Regions from separate parts of the Kitasatospora atroaurantiaca genome, predicted to be linked through region 3. Evidence: riboswitches for the same ligand, from Rfam matches in the RefSeq annotation. Region 3 holds a riboswitch; each other region holds the start of a gene.

Region 1 (3,265 bases), 2.1 Mb from region 3:
AAGCGGGCGGTGAGGACGAAGTAGATCGGGTCCTTGCGCGGGTCGCCGCCCAGCGGTGTGCCGCCCGGGGCGGCCGGGGGAGCCGTCCCGGTGGTGGCGCAGCCCGCTGCGCTCGCCGCGGAGAGGTTGCCCGCCGCGTCCAGGGCCTTGACGGTGTAGCAGTAGAAGGTGGTCGCCTCCAGGCCGCTCTCCGAGTGGACGGTGGAGGCGGTGTTGACCACCGAGGTGCCCTTGGTGCCGCCGGTGCGGGTGATCTGGTAGCCGGTCACGCCGACGTTGTCGGTGGCGGCGTTCCAGGTCAGCACCACGGAGGTGTTGGTGGCGCTCGCGGCGACGGCGGTGGGGGCGGTCGGCGCGGTGGTGTCGGGGACGACGGCTGCACAGGGGTCGGTGGCGTTCGCCGTGACCACCTTGTCCTTGACGGTGTTGTTGCCGCTGCCGAGCCGGTAGTTGGCGCTGTTGTTGTTGTCCCAGACGCCGTTGCCGTTGTTGAAGGTGGCCTGCCAGGTGGTGGCGGTGCCCAGGTCGACGGTCCTCCTCACCCAGCCGGTGCAGGCGGCGTCCATCCCGACACCGGGCGCGGTGGTCCAACTGCCGCCGGTGGGAGCCCAGTGGAGATTGACGGTGGACCAGCCGACGGTGGCGGTGGAGTACCAGACGGTGGCGGCGGTGCCGGTCGGCGGAGTGGTGGTACCGCACGGGTCGCTGTGGGCGACCACCCCGTCCTTGACGCTGATCAGGTCGGTGCCGAGCTGGTAGTTGGCACCGCTGTTGTTGTCCCAGGTGCCGGAGCCGTTGTTGAAGGTGGCCTGCCAGCTCGTGGCGGTGCCGAGACTGACGGTCAGCTTGACCCAGTTGGTGCAGGCTGCGGTCATCAGGGTGCCGGGCGCGGTGGTCCAACTGCCGCCGGTGGGAGCCCAGTGCAGGTAGTACGCCGGCCAGTTCCCGGTCGCCGTCCAGTAGAAGACGGTGGCCGAGGCGGGGGTGGCCGCCGCGCAGGGGTCGGTCGTGCTCACGACGCCGCCCGAGACGGCGCTGATGCCGCTGCCGAGCTGGTAGTTGGCGCCGCCGTTGTTGTCCCAGGTGCCGGAGCCGTTGTTGAAGGTGACGGCGAGCGAGGTGGCCGTACCCAGGTCGATCGTCTTCTTGTACCAGCCCGTACAGGCCGCCTCCATCGCCACGCCGGGGGCGGTGGTCCAGCTGCCGCCGGTGGGCGCGTAGTGGATGTCGACGGTGGTCCAGCTCGTGGCGGGCTTGTAGTAGACGGTCGCGCTGGTGGCCGCGTGCGCGGCGACGGTGTGCAGCAGGGTGGCCACCAGCCCGGCCACGGCGGTCAGCACCGCCAGCAGCGGGTGGCGGCGCCTGTGCCGGGCCCTGCGACGTGGTGCGTGGTCCACGGGGGGACTCCTCGGAGCGGGCCGCGCGGGGGAGCGGCCTGTCGGGTGGGGGTGAGGAGCGAGGTCCCGACGGCAGCACAAGTCACTGCAACCACTTGCAGATCCTGCGGCGCATACGGCCGTCGGGCGTGCTCCATGAGGCTTGCCACGCCCCGGTTTGCCGGGATTTCCGACGGGCAGGGCGGCCAGAGCTGACGCTCTGTCTTGCGCAAGGATCTGCAAGATGTTTCAGGAGGGTACTAGTCCGTAAATCCGGCGTAAAGAGTTCGCGCCCACGGCCTGTGAGGGACGTCTCATTGTCCGAGTACGGTCGATCTGCCTAGCCTGCACGGGATGTCCGCTTTGCGCGGACCCTGCCCGTCGGGACGCCGAGTCCTGTCCACCCGACGGCGGGCACTCGAGCACCGAACACGGACAGGAGCGGGGGAACCAGGTCAGTCTGCCGTGCCCCCGCGCCTGTCCAGGCGTGGGGATGCGGCTCGGGGTGAAGCCGTCCTGCGGGCGGCCGGGCTTCCTCAGGGCCCGAACCCGACAGCTCACCTCGCAGGCGTCGCAGAGGACTCCCGACATGCGCATTTCTGCCACCCCTGCGCGCCTCGGCGCGATAGCCGGCGCCGCCGCGCTGGTCACCGTGCCGCTGGTCGGCCAGGCGAGCGCCGCCACCGGCGTCACCCAGGACCGCCTCACACCCACCTCGATGGCCGCCGGTACGGCCGCCCGGGCCGGGCTCACGGTCCACTCCACCACCTGCTTCACGGCCAAGACGCTCGGCGTCGCCGTCCGTGACGCGGCCGGCCACAACCTGGACTTCCCCGGCTCGGCACACGACATCCGGATCTGCCCGAGCGGTGTCTCGATCACCACCGGCAGCCGCACCCTGCCGGCCGGCTCCTACACCGAGTTCGGCGCCTGGCAGGACTACAACGGCGGCTGGCACAACCTCGCCAAGAAGACGCTGACGGTCTCCGGTACGGCCTCCGCTCCGGCCCCGGCCCCTGCCCCGGCCCCGGCCCCTGCCCCGGCCCCGGCCCCTGCCCCGGCCCCTGCCCCGGCTCCGGCCCCCGCTCCGGCCCCGGCTCCCACGCCGACTCCCGCTCCGGCCCCGCCGACCACGGGCACCGCCTCGCCGGTCCCCGGCAAGTCGCTGACCTGGTCCGACGAGTTCAACAGCAGCATCGCCTGGGGCTCCACCTGGGTCGGCGACAAGAGCACCGCCTACCGCTACGGCAACCACAACCCGGACGACAACAAGCTGGACTGGCTGACCACCAGCGGCGTGAGCGTCGCCGACGGTGTCGCCACCTTCACCGCCAAGCCGTCCAGCCACACCCTGGAGAACGGCAAGCAGGCCTGGGACACCGGGCTGCTCACCACCGAGGGCTCCTCCCAGGGCTTCCAGGTCAAGACCGGCGACTACGCCGAGACCCGGGTGAAGCTGCCCACCGGCTCGGGCGCCTGGCCCGCGCTGTGGACCTGGAAGAACGGCAACGGGGAGATCGACTCCTTCGAGTACCACCCCGACAACCCGAACCTGCTGGAGCTGACCAACCACGTCAAGTCCGGCTCGAAGTACTACACCGACGCCAACGCCGTCGCCAAGGACCAGTGGGTGACCATCGGCACGTACTACGGCGCCACCTCGGTCGACTGGTACGTCAACGGCACCAAGGTGTTCTCGGACGGCACCGGCGTGGGCGCCGACTGGTCGGCGTACCTGATCCTCAACCTGTCGGTGGGTGCCGGCCAGTACCACCCCGCGCCCTCCGGCACCGCCCCGCTCAGCTTCGCCGCCGACTACGTGCGGGTCTACCGCTGACCCTCACCGGACGGTGATCGTGAACGCCGTGCCGTTGTCCGCCGGATGACGG
Region 2 (3,265 bases), 2.5 Mb from region 3:
TCTCGGCCTGAAGCTGCTTCTGGTACTCCTGGGCGGCGTTGAACTTCTCGGAGGCCTGCTCGGCCTCGTCGTAGAGCTGGTCCACCTGGGCCTTGACGTCCTTCTTGGAGGGCGGCTCGGCGGGCGCGGCGGGCGCCGCCTGGGCGCTTCCGCCGACCGCCATGCCGAGCGCGGTGGTCGCGGCTGCGGTGAGTACCAGCGCACGGGCCAGCCGGTGTGCGCCTGGCAGCTGGGAACGGCGGTGCATCGACATGCGGCGACTCCATTCCTGCGGCCGGGCCACCGCCGCCGCCCGGGATGGGCGGCCGTCCGTGCGGAGGTCCGGGGGCAGACGTTAGCGAGTCACAGCGATCTAGTCCAAACCCCCGTAACACCGAATATTTGACCCCTAATCGGACATCAGCTCGACGAACCCGGAGATGCCGCAGGCCCGGCACCCATGAGGGGGCCGGGCCTGCGGGGAGGAGTACGGGATCAGACCCGGACGATGGCCGCGATCGGCATCACCGTGGCGGACTCGTACCGGACCACCGCGCCCGTGTGCGGGGCGTGGATGATCTGGCCGCCGCCCACGTACATGCCGACGTGGTGCATGTCGCTGTAGTAGATGATCAGGTCGCCGGGCTTGGCGTTGGCGATGTTGGTGCCGACGTTGGTCCCGGCCGAGGCCTGCGACTGCGAGGTACGCGGGATGGAGACACCCGCCTGGGCGTACGCCCACTGCATCAGACCCGAGCAGTCGAAGTTGGTCGGGCCGGCCGCGCCGTAGACGTAGTCGGCGCCGAGCTTGCTCTGGACGGCGGCGATCGCGTTGGCGGTGTACGAGCCGGACGGCACGTTGCTCAGGTCGACGCGGGTCTGGTCGCGCGAGGCGCGGGAGCTGGAGGCGGCCTTGGCCTCGGCGGCCGCGAGGTCGTCGCGCTCCTTCTGGGTCAGCGAGTCGAGCAGGGCCTTGGCCTTGGCGAGCTTGCCCTTGACCTCGTCCTTGCTGGCCTTGAGGTCCTTGGTGGTCGCGTCCAGCTCGGCGAGCTTGGACTGCGCCTCGGACTTCTGCTGGTCGAGCCGGCGCTGCTGGTCCTTGAGGGTCTTCAGCGCGTCGCTCTGGCTGGCACCGAGCTGGTTCAGCGAGCCGGCCTGGCTGAGGAAGGAGTCCGGGCTGCTGGAGAGCATCAGCTGGACGGTCGGCGAGATCCCACCGCTGCGGTACTGCTCGGCCGCGATCTCGCCGAGGCTGCCCTGAAGGGTGCTCACCTCGGCCTGCTGCCGCGCCACCTGGTCCTGGAGGTTGCCGACCTGCTTCTGCAGGGTCTGCTGCTTCTCCGTCGCCGCGTTGTACTTCTCGGTCGCCTGCTCGGCCTGCTCGTTGAGCTGGTCGACCTGGGCCTTGACCTCGTCCTTGGTGGGCGCCGGGTCGGCGTGTGCACCGGACTGCGAGGAGAGGGCCACGGCCGCTGCGGCGGCAGCGGTCATGATCGAGACGCGGGCACGGCTGGCAGGCTTGGGACGACGATGGGACGCCACGAAGGCGGACTCCTTCTTCCTACGTCCGCCTACCGGGTGAGCTGACGGGTTCGGGCTGGAAGAGATGCCCTACGACGCCTCACCGGCAGCTGACTGCCGACCTGGCGCCGATTCACCCCGAGGAACGTGGTTCCCCGGCTCCGATCCACAGCACCCCTTCCGGGGCTTCCCCGTAGGACAGTTGACCTGCCCCGCTGTTTCTCGGACTCGGCGGTAGCCACCGCCGCCACCCAGGCTGGGTGATCGACTGTGCGGTGGCTCGAGGCATGACCCTAGTAACGAAACCGTGATCCGTTCAAATCCTTGTAGGTAAAAAGTCGGAATGACGGCCAAGTTCGCTTGTGATTACGACCGAGGGTGACGGAAAAAGCACGTTCGGCTGATGAATTCTCATCATATGGACGCGAAAGGGCCCACCGGACGTGTTCCGGATCACAGGAACATTTCGGTGGGCCCGCGCGTGTCACCGTGCGTCAGATGTGGCGAACGGTAGCCAAATGTCCGATATGAGACTGAGCGTCAGACCCGACGGATGGTCTTGATCGGCATCGCGTCGGCGTCCATGATCTTGACCACGTCGCCGGTGTGCGGGGCGTGCACCACCAGGCCGTTGCCGATGTACATGCCGACGTGGTGCGCGTCGCTGTGGTAGATGACCAGGTCGCCCGGCTGGGCCTGGGCCAGCGAGGGCACCCGGGTGCCGACGGTCGCCTGGTCCTGCGAGGTACGCGGCAGCGAGACACCGGCCTTGGCGTACGCCCAGACCATCAGACCCGAGCAGTCGAAGCTGTTGGGGCCGGTGGCGCCCCAGACGTACGGTGCGCCGCGCTTGCTCATCGCGGCGTTGACCGCGACGGCGGCGTAGCCACCGGGGTCCGGCAGGTTGCTGATGTCGTAGCGGGAGTCGCTGCGCGAGGCCCGGTCGCCCAGGATGGCGGCACGCTCGGCGGCGCTGAGCTTGTTCAGCAGGGTCTTGGCTTCCTGGAGCTTCTGCTGGACCTCGGCCTTGGCGTCGTTCAGCATCTTGGTGCTGCGGTCCAGCTCGGCCAGCGTGGCCGCGGCCTCCTGCTTCTGCTGGTCGAGCCGGCGCTGCTGGTCCTTCAGGGACTTCAGGGTCTGCGCCTGGGTCTCGGTGACCTGCTCGGCGCTGGACGCCTGCGCCAGGTAGCCGTCCGGATTGGAGGAGAGCATCAGCGCCACCGACGGGTCGATCCCGCCGGCCCGGTACTGCTCGCCCGCCACCGCCGACAGGCCGCTCTGCAGCTGCGTCATCTGGTCCTGGCCGCGGGCGACCTGGTCCTGCAGCTGGTCGGCCTGCTTGCGCAGCTGGTCGGCCCGCTCCTTGGCGCCGTTGTACTTCTCGGAGGCCTGCTCCTGCTCCTCGAGCAGCTTGTCGACCTGGGCCTTGATCTCGTCCTTGTTCGGCTGGGCGGGCGCCGCGTGGGCACTCACCTGCGCGGACAGGGCGACCGCGGTCGCTGCGGCAGCGGTCAGCACGGAGACCCGCGCGCGGCTCGGCTGCTTGGGACGGCGGTGGGAGGCCAAGGGTCTAGCTCCTTCTTCCTGCTGGACTCACCCAATCGAGTGACAGTCCGGAAAATAGGTTTGACGCCAGACCCTAGTGAAGATCACAGCTTCGCGCCACTCCCCTACCTCTACGAACTTCTTGCCGCAGAGGGGAATTCACGGGACCGACACATCCCGGCCACGCCACGCTGACCAGCCATCAGGACTTCTCAGGACC
Region 3 (3,265 bases):
GGCGGGGGTGAGTCCGACCCTGGGCATCAGGCGACCTCGTGCAGGAAGGGGAGCAGGGCATCGGCGGTGGCCTGCGGGAACTCCGCCATCGGGTAGTGCCCGGCACCGTCGATCATCACCTTACGGGCCTTCAGGGCCTGGGCTTGGCGCTCGGCGACCGCGGCCGGCTTCGGGAAGTCCGGGTCCTTGCTGCCCATGATCACCAGGGCGGGGCAGCTCACGGCCTCGCTCCAGCCGACCGGGGACGGGTCGCCGTCGGCGTAGCCCTTGGTGGCGACCTTGCGGCCCGGGGTTCGCAGCGCGGCTACCAGCGCCGTGCGGTACTCCTCGAAGTCGGCGGGCTTGGCGGTGGGATAGGCCAGCTTCTGGTACCTGCCCCAGATGGCGGGGAAGCGCAGGGTGGCGGCGCCGAGCGTCTTGGCCAGGCCGCGCTGGAAGGCGTTCTGCGGCAGGTTCTCGATGAAGGCGTCGATCAGGGCGATGCCGGCCACCCGCTCGGGGGCCTGGCCGGCCGCCCTGACCACGGTGGCGCCGGTGTAGGAGTTGCCGACCAGGACGGCGCGCTCGATGCCCAGGTGGTCGAGGAGGGCCAGCACGTCCTCGGCGATCGCGGCGGGGGAGTAGTCGTCCCAGGCGATCGAGGACTCGCCGAAGCCGCGCAGGTCCATGGTGATGACCCGGCGGCCGGCCGCCGTGAGCAGCGGGAGCAGGTGCCGGTACGCGGTGCGGGAGTCCCACATGCCGGGGAGCAGCACGACGGGGGTGCCGGTCGCGGCGTCGGTGTCCTTCGCCGAGTCGTCGAAGGCGAGCCGGCCGCCGGGGATGTCGAGGAACTGGGTGCTGGTCATTGCGAGCCTCCTTGGGCGTCTGCTGATAGCCATAAAGCTATGGCTAATAGCTTTAGCCGTCAAGAGGGCGCGCGGTGGATGTTGTACGGTGCGGCGGAGTCGAACCCCGAGGAGCCGTCATGCCGTTCATCAACGTCAAGCAGCTGGCCGGCCGAAGCGATGAGCAGAAGGCCGAGATCGCCCGCGAGCTCACCGCGACCTACGCCCGGATCACCGGGGTGAAGCCGGAGAACATCTGGGTGGCGATCGAGGAGATCCCCGCGCAGAACTGGTCGGCGGGCGGCGAGACCTACGCCGAGAAGGCCCACAAGGCCGCGGAAAGCTGAGACCCCTCGGAGGTCTAGATGCCCTCCACCTTGAACGGGTCGTGCTCGGCCAGCAGCTTCTCCAGCCGGGCCTGGTCGACCCGGGTGGTGATCTCGCCCGCCTCCTGGCGGTCCCGGATCACCTTGGCGAGCGTGAACGCCGAGGTGATCTCGTACAGCAGGCCGACCGCCAGGAAGGCGCGCATCCAGGCGCCGACCGGGAGGTAGGCGATCCCGAGAGCCAGGGCCGAGGTCGCGAGGGCGAAGGAGATGACGGCCTGGACGAAGTACGCGGCCGTCGTGCGTGACTGCATCGGTGCGTTCATGCGTGAAAGGGTCCCCAACTCCCCTTCACAACACATGAGTACGGATACTCAATTGCCGGTCACCCGCTGTCACGACCGAGCTGGCCAATCGTCACAAATCGCCCATCCTGCCCCGGGGGCGGTGTACTCCGTCCCTCAAGGCGCTTGGAATCACGGGCTCCTGGGATTAACGTCTGATAACGCAGCGCGGTCGGCAACGCCGTACCCGAACGGCACCGTGCGCCGTCGCCTAATCCTCAGGGCCCGCCCGAAAGCGGCAGGCCCGGGAGCCGGGGAACCACCGTTCCTTGGGGTGAATCGGCCGGGCCCCAGAACCCGGCCGTAGGAGACCTTCCTGCTCCGAACCCGTCAGCTAACCCGGTAGGCGCGAAGGAAGGAAAGGAGCGCGCCTCCGTGGCGTCGACGCACTCCCCCGCGAACCCCGCGGCAGCCACCCAGCTGCTCGAACACCCCTGGCCGCAGGCCGCCGACGCCGCCCGGCACCGGGTTCCCCGCCAGCCGCGCAGCGCCGGTCCGCTGATCGGCGTCACCGCGATGGCCGCCTCGCTCGGGGCCACCGGTTTCGCGGCCGCCGGCCAGGCTGCGGCCGCCACCCCGGCGCCGGCCGTCTCGGCTCCTGACGAGGCGTCGGGCAGCGCCCTTGCCGCCGACCCCGGCCTCGCCCTCGCCGCCCGCATCCAGCAGCAGGCCGACGGGCAGCGCACCGCCGAGGAGTCCGCCCGGCTCGCCGCCGCCGAGGAGGCCGCCGCCAAGCGTGCCGCCGTCCGGCAGGCCGAGGCCCGGGCCGAGGTGGGGCCGGAGCAGGCCGGACCCGGTACCTTCACCCTGCCGACCGCCGGGTACACCCTGACCGCGCACTACGGCCAGTCGGCCTCGTACTGGGCGCACCTGCACCCCGGTCTCGACTTCACCGCCCCCACCGGCGCCCCGGTCACCGCCGTCGGCGCCGGCACCGTCACCTCGGCGGGCTGGTCCGGGTCGTACGGGTACCGGGTGATCCAGACCCTGCCCGACGGCACCGAGATCTGGTACTGCCACCTCTCCTCGATCACCGCCGCCTCCGGCACGGTCGCCCCGGGCGCCGTCCTCGGAAAGGTCGGTGCCACGGGCAACGTCACCGAGCCCCACCTCCACCTGGAGGTCCGCCCCGGCGGCGGCGCGCCGATCGACCCGCTGGAGTGGCTGCGGGCCCACGGCGTCAACCCCTGACATACGGAGAGCCCCGATGCGTCCACCGGCCGGTGGACGCATCGGGGCTCTGTCGTGGGATCAGGAGGACGGGGTGATGCCCCAGCCGTAGTTCGAAGCCAGGCCGAGCTGCCCGACGACGGTCTTCGCGGTGGCCCTGACCGCCAGATCGTACTTGTCGGTCGCGACGACCGAGACCGTCGCGCTGCCGTTGACGGCCTTCACGGTGCCGCAGCCACTCGGCCCGCAGTAGACGAACGAGTCGACCTGGTCTCCCGGCGCGGTGCTCGCGGTCGTACCGGTGATGGTCAGCTTGACCGTGTCGCCCTGGTGGATCTCCTTGGCGTCGGTGGCGACACGGGGATCGTCCGGAACGCCGAAGGTACCGACCTTGAAGGTGCACGGGAGGCTCGGCTCCGAGGCGTGGGTGCCGTCGGTGCTGTACGTGTACCAGGTGTAGACGGCCCCGGGCGTCAGGTTGGTGAGCCGGGTCTGCTGGAAGGCCGGATCGCCGGCCACCTGGTCACTGCGGTGGTTCTCGGTGCCCTCGGGGCCGGTGAGGACGAACTGCCCCCAGATGGGCCCGGTCGAACCGGGG

What was found. A riboswitch is a leader RNA that binds a small molecule or an ion and turns the genes downstream of it on or off. The one in region 3 is predicted to bind cyclic di-AMP.
Region 1: it holds a riboswitch for cyclic di-AMP, as region 3 does, so the genes downstream of both, FB465_RS36390 (glycoside hydrolase family 16 protein) here and FB465_RS19570 (M23 family metallopeptidase) in region 3, are expected to answer to the same signal.
Region 2: it holds a riboswitch for cyclic di-AMP, as region 3 does, so the genes downstream of both, FB465_RS08040 (C40 family peptidase) here and FB465_RS19570 (M23 family metallopeptidase) in region 3, are expected to answer to the same signal.

The regions. Positions count from the first base shown of each region.
Region 1 covers NZ_VIVR01000001.1:6,367,498-6,370,762, forward strand. The annotation lists gene FB465_RS28615 (carbohydrate binding domain-containing protein) at 1-1,397, opposite strand, end outside; cyclic di-AMP (ydaO/yuaA leader) riboswitch at 1,790-1,962, shown strand; gene FB465_RS36390 (glycoside hydrolase family 16 protein) at 1,966-3,213, shown strand; gene FB465_RS28630 (hypothetical protein) at 3,217-3,265, opposite strand, start outside.
Region 2 covers NZ_VIVR01000001.1:1,791,677-1,794,941, forward strand. The annotation lists gene FB465_RS08035 (C40 family peptidase) at 1-253, opposite strand, end outside; gene FB465_RS08040 (C40 family peptidase) at 475-1,521, opposite strand; cyclic di-AMP (ydaO/yuaA leader) riboswitch at 1,532-1,684, opposite strand; gene FB465_RS08045 (C40 family peptidase) at 2,041-3,066, opposite strand; gene FB465_RS08050 (NYN domain-containing protein) at 3,258-3,265, opposite strand, start outside.
Region 3 covers NZ_VIVR01000001.1:4,247,375-4,250,639, forward strand. The annotation lists gene FB465_RS19550 (TetR/AcrR family transcriptional regulator) at 1-27, opposite strand, end outside; gene FB465_RS19555 (alpha/beta fold hydrolase) at 27-848, opposite strand; gene FB465_RS19560 (tautomerase family protein) at 968-1,174, shown strand; gene FB465_RS19565 (YiaA/YiaB family inner membrane protein) at 1,189-1,479, opposite strand; cyclic di-AMP (ydaO/yuaA leader) riboswitch at 1,696-1,860, shown strand; gene FB465_RS19570 (M23 family metallopeptidase) at 1,873-2,688, shown strand; gene FB465_RS19575 (hypothetical protein) at 2,749-3,265, opposite strand, start outside.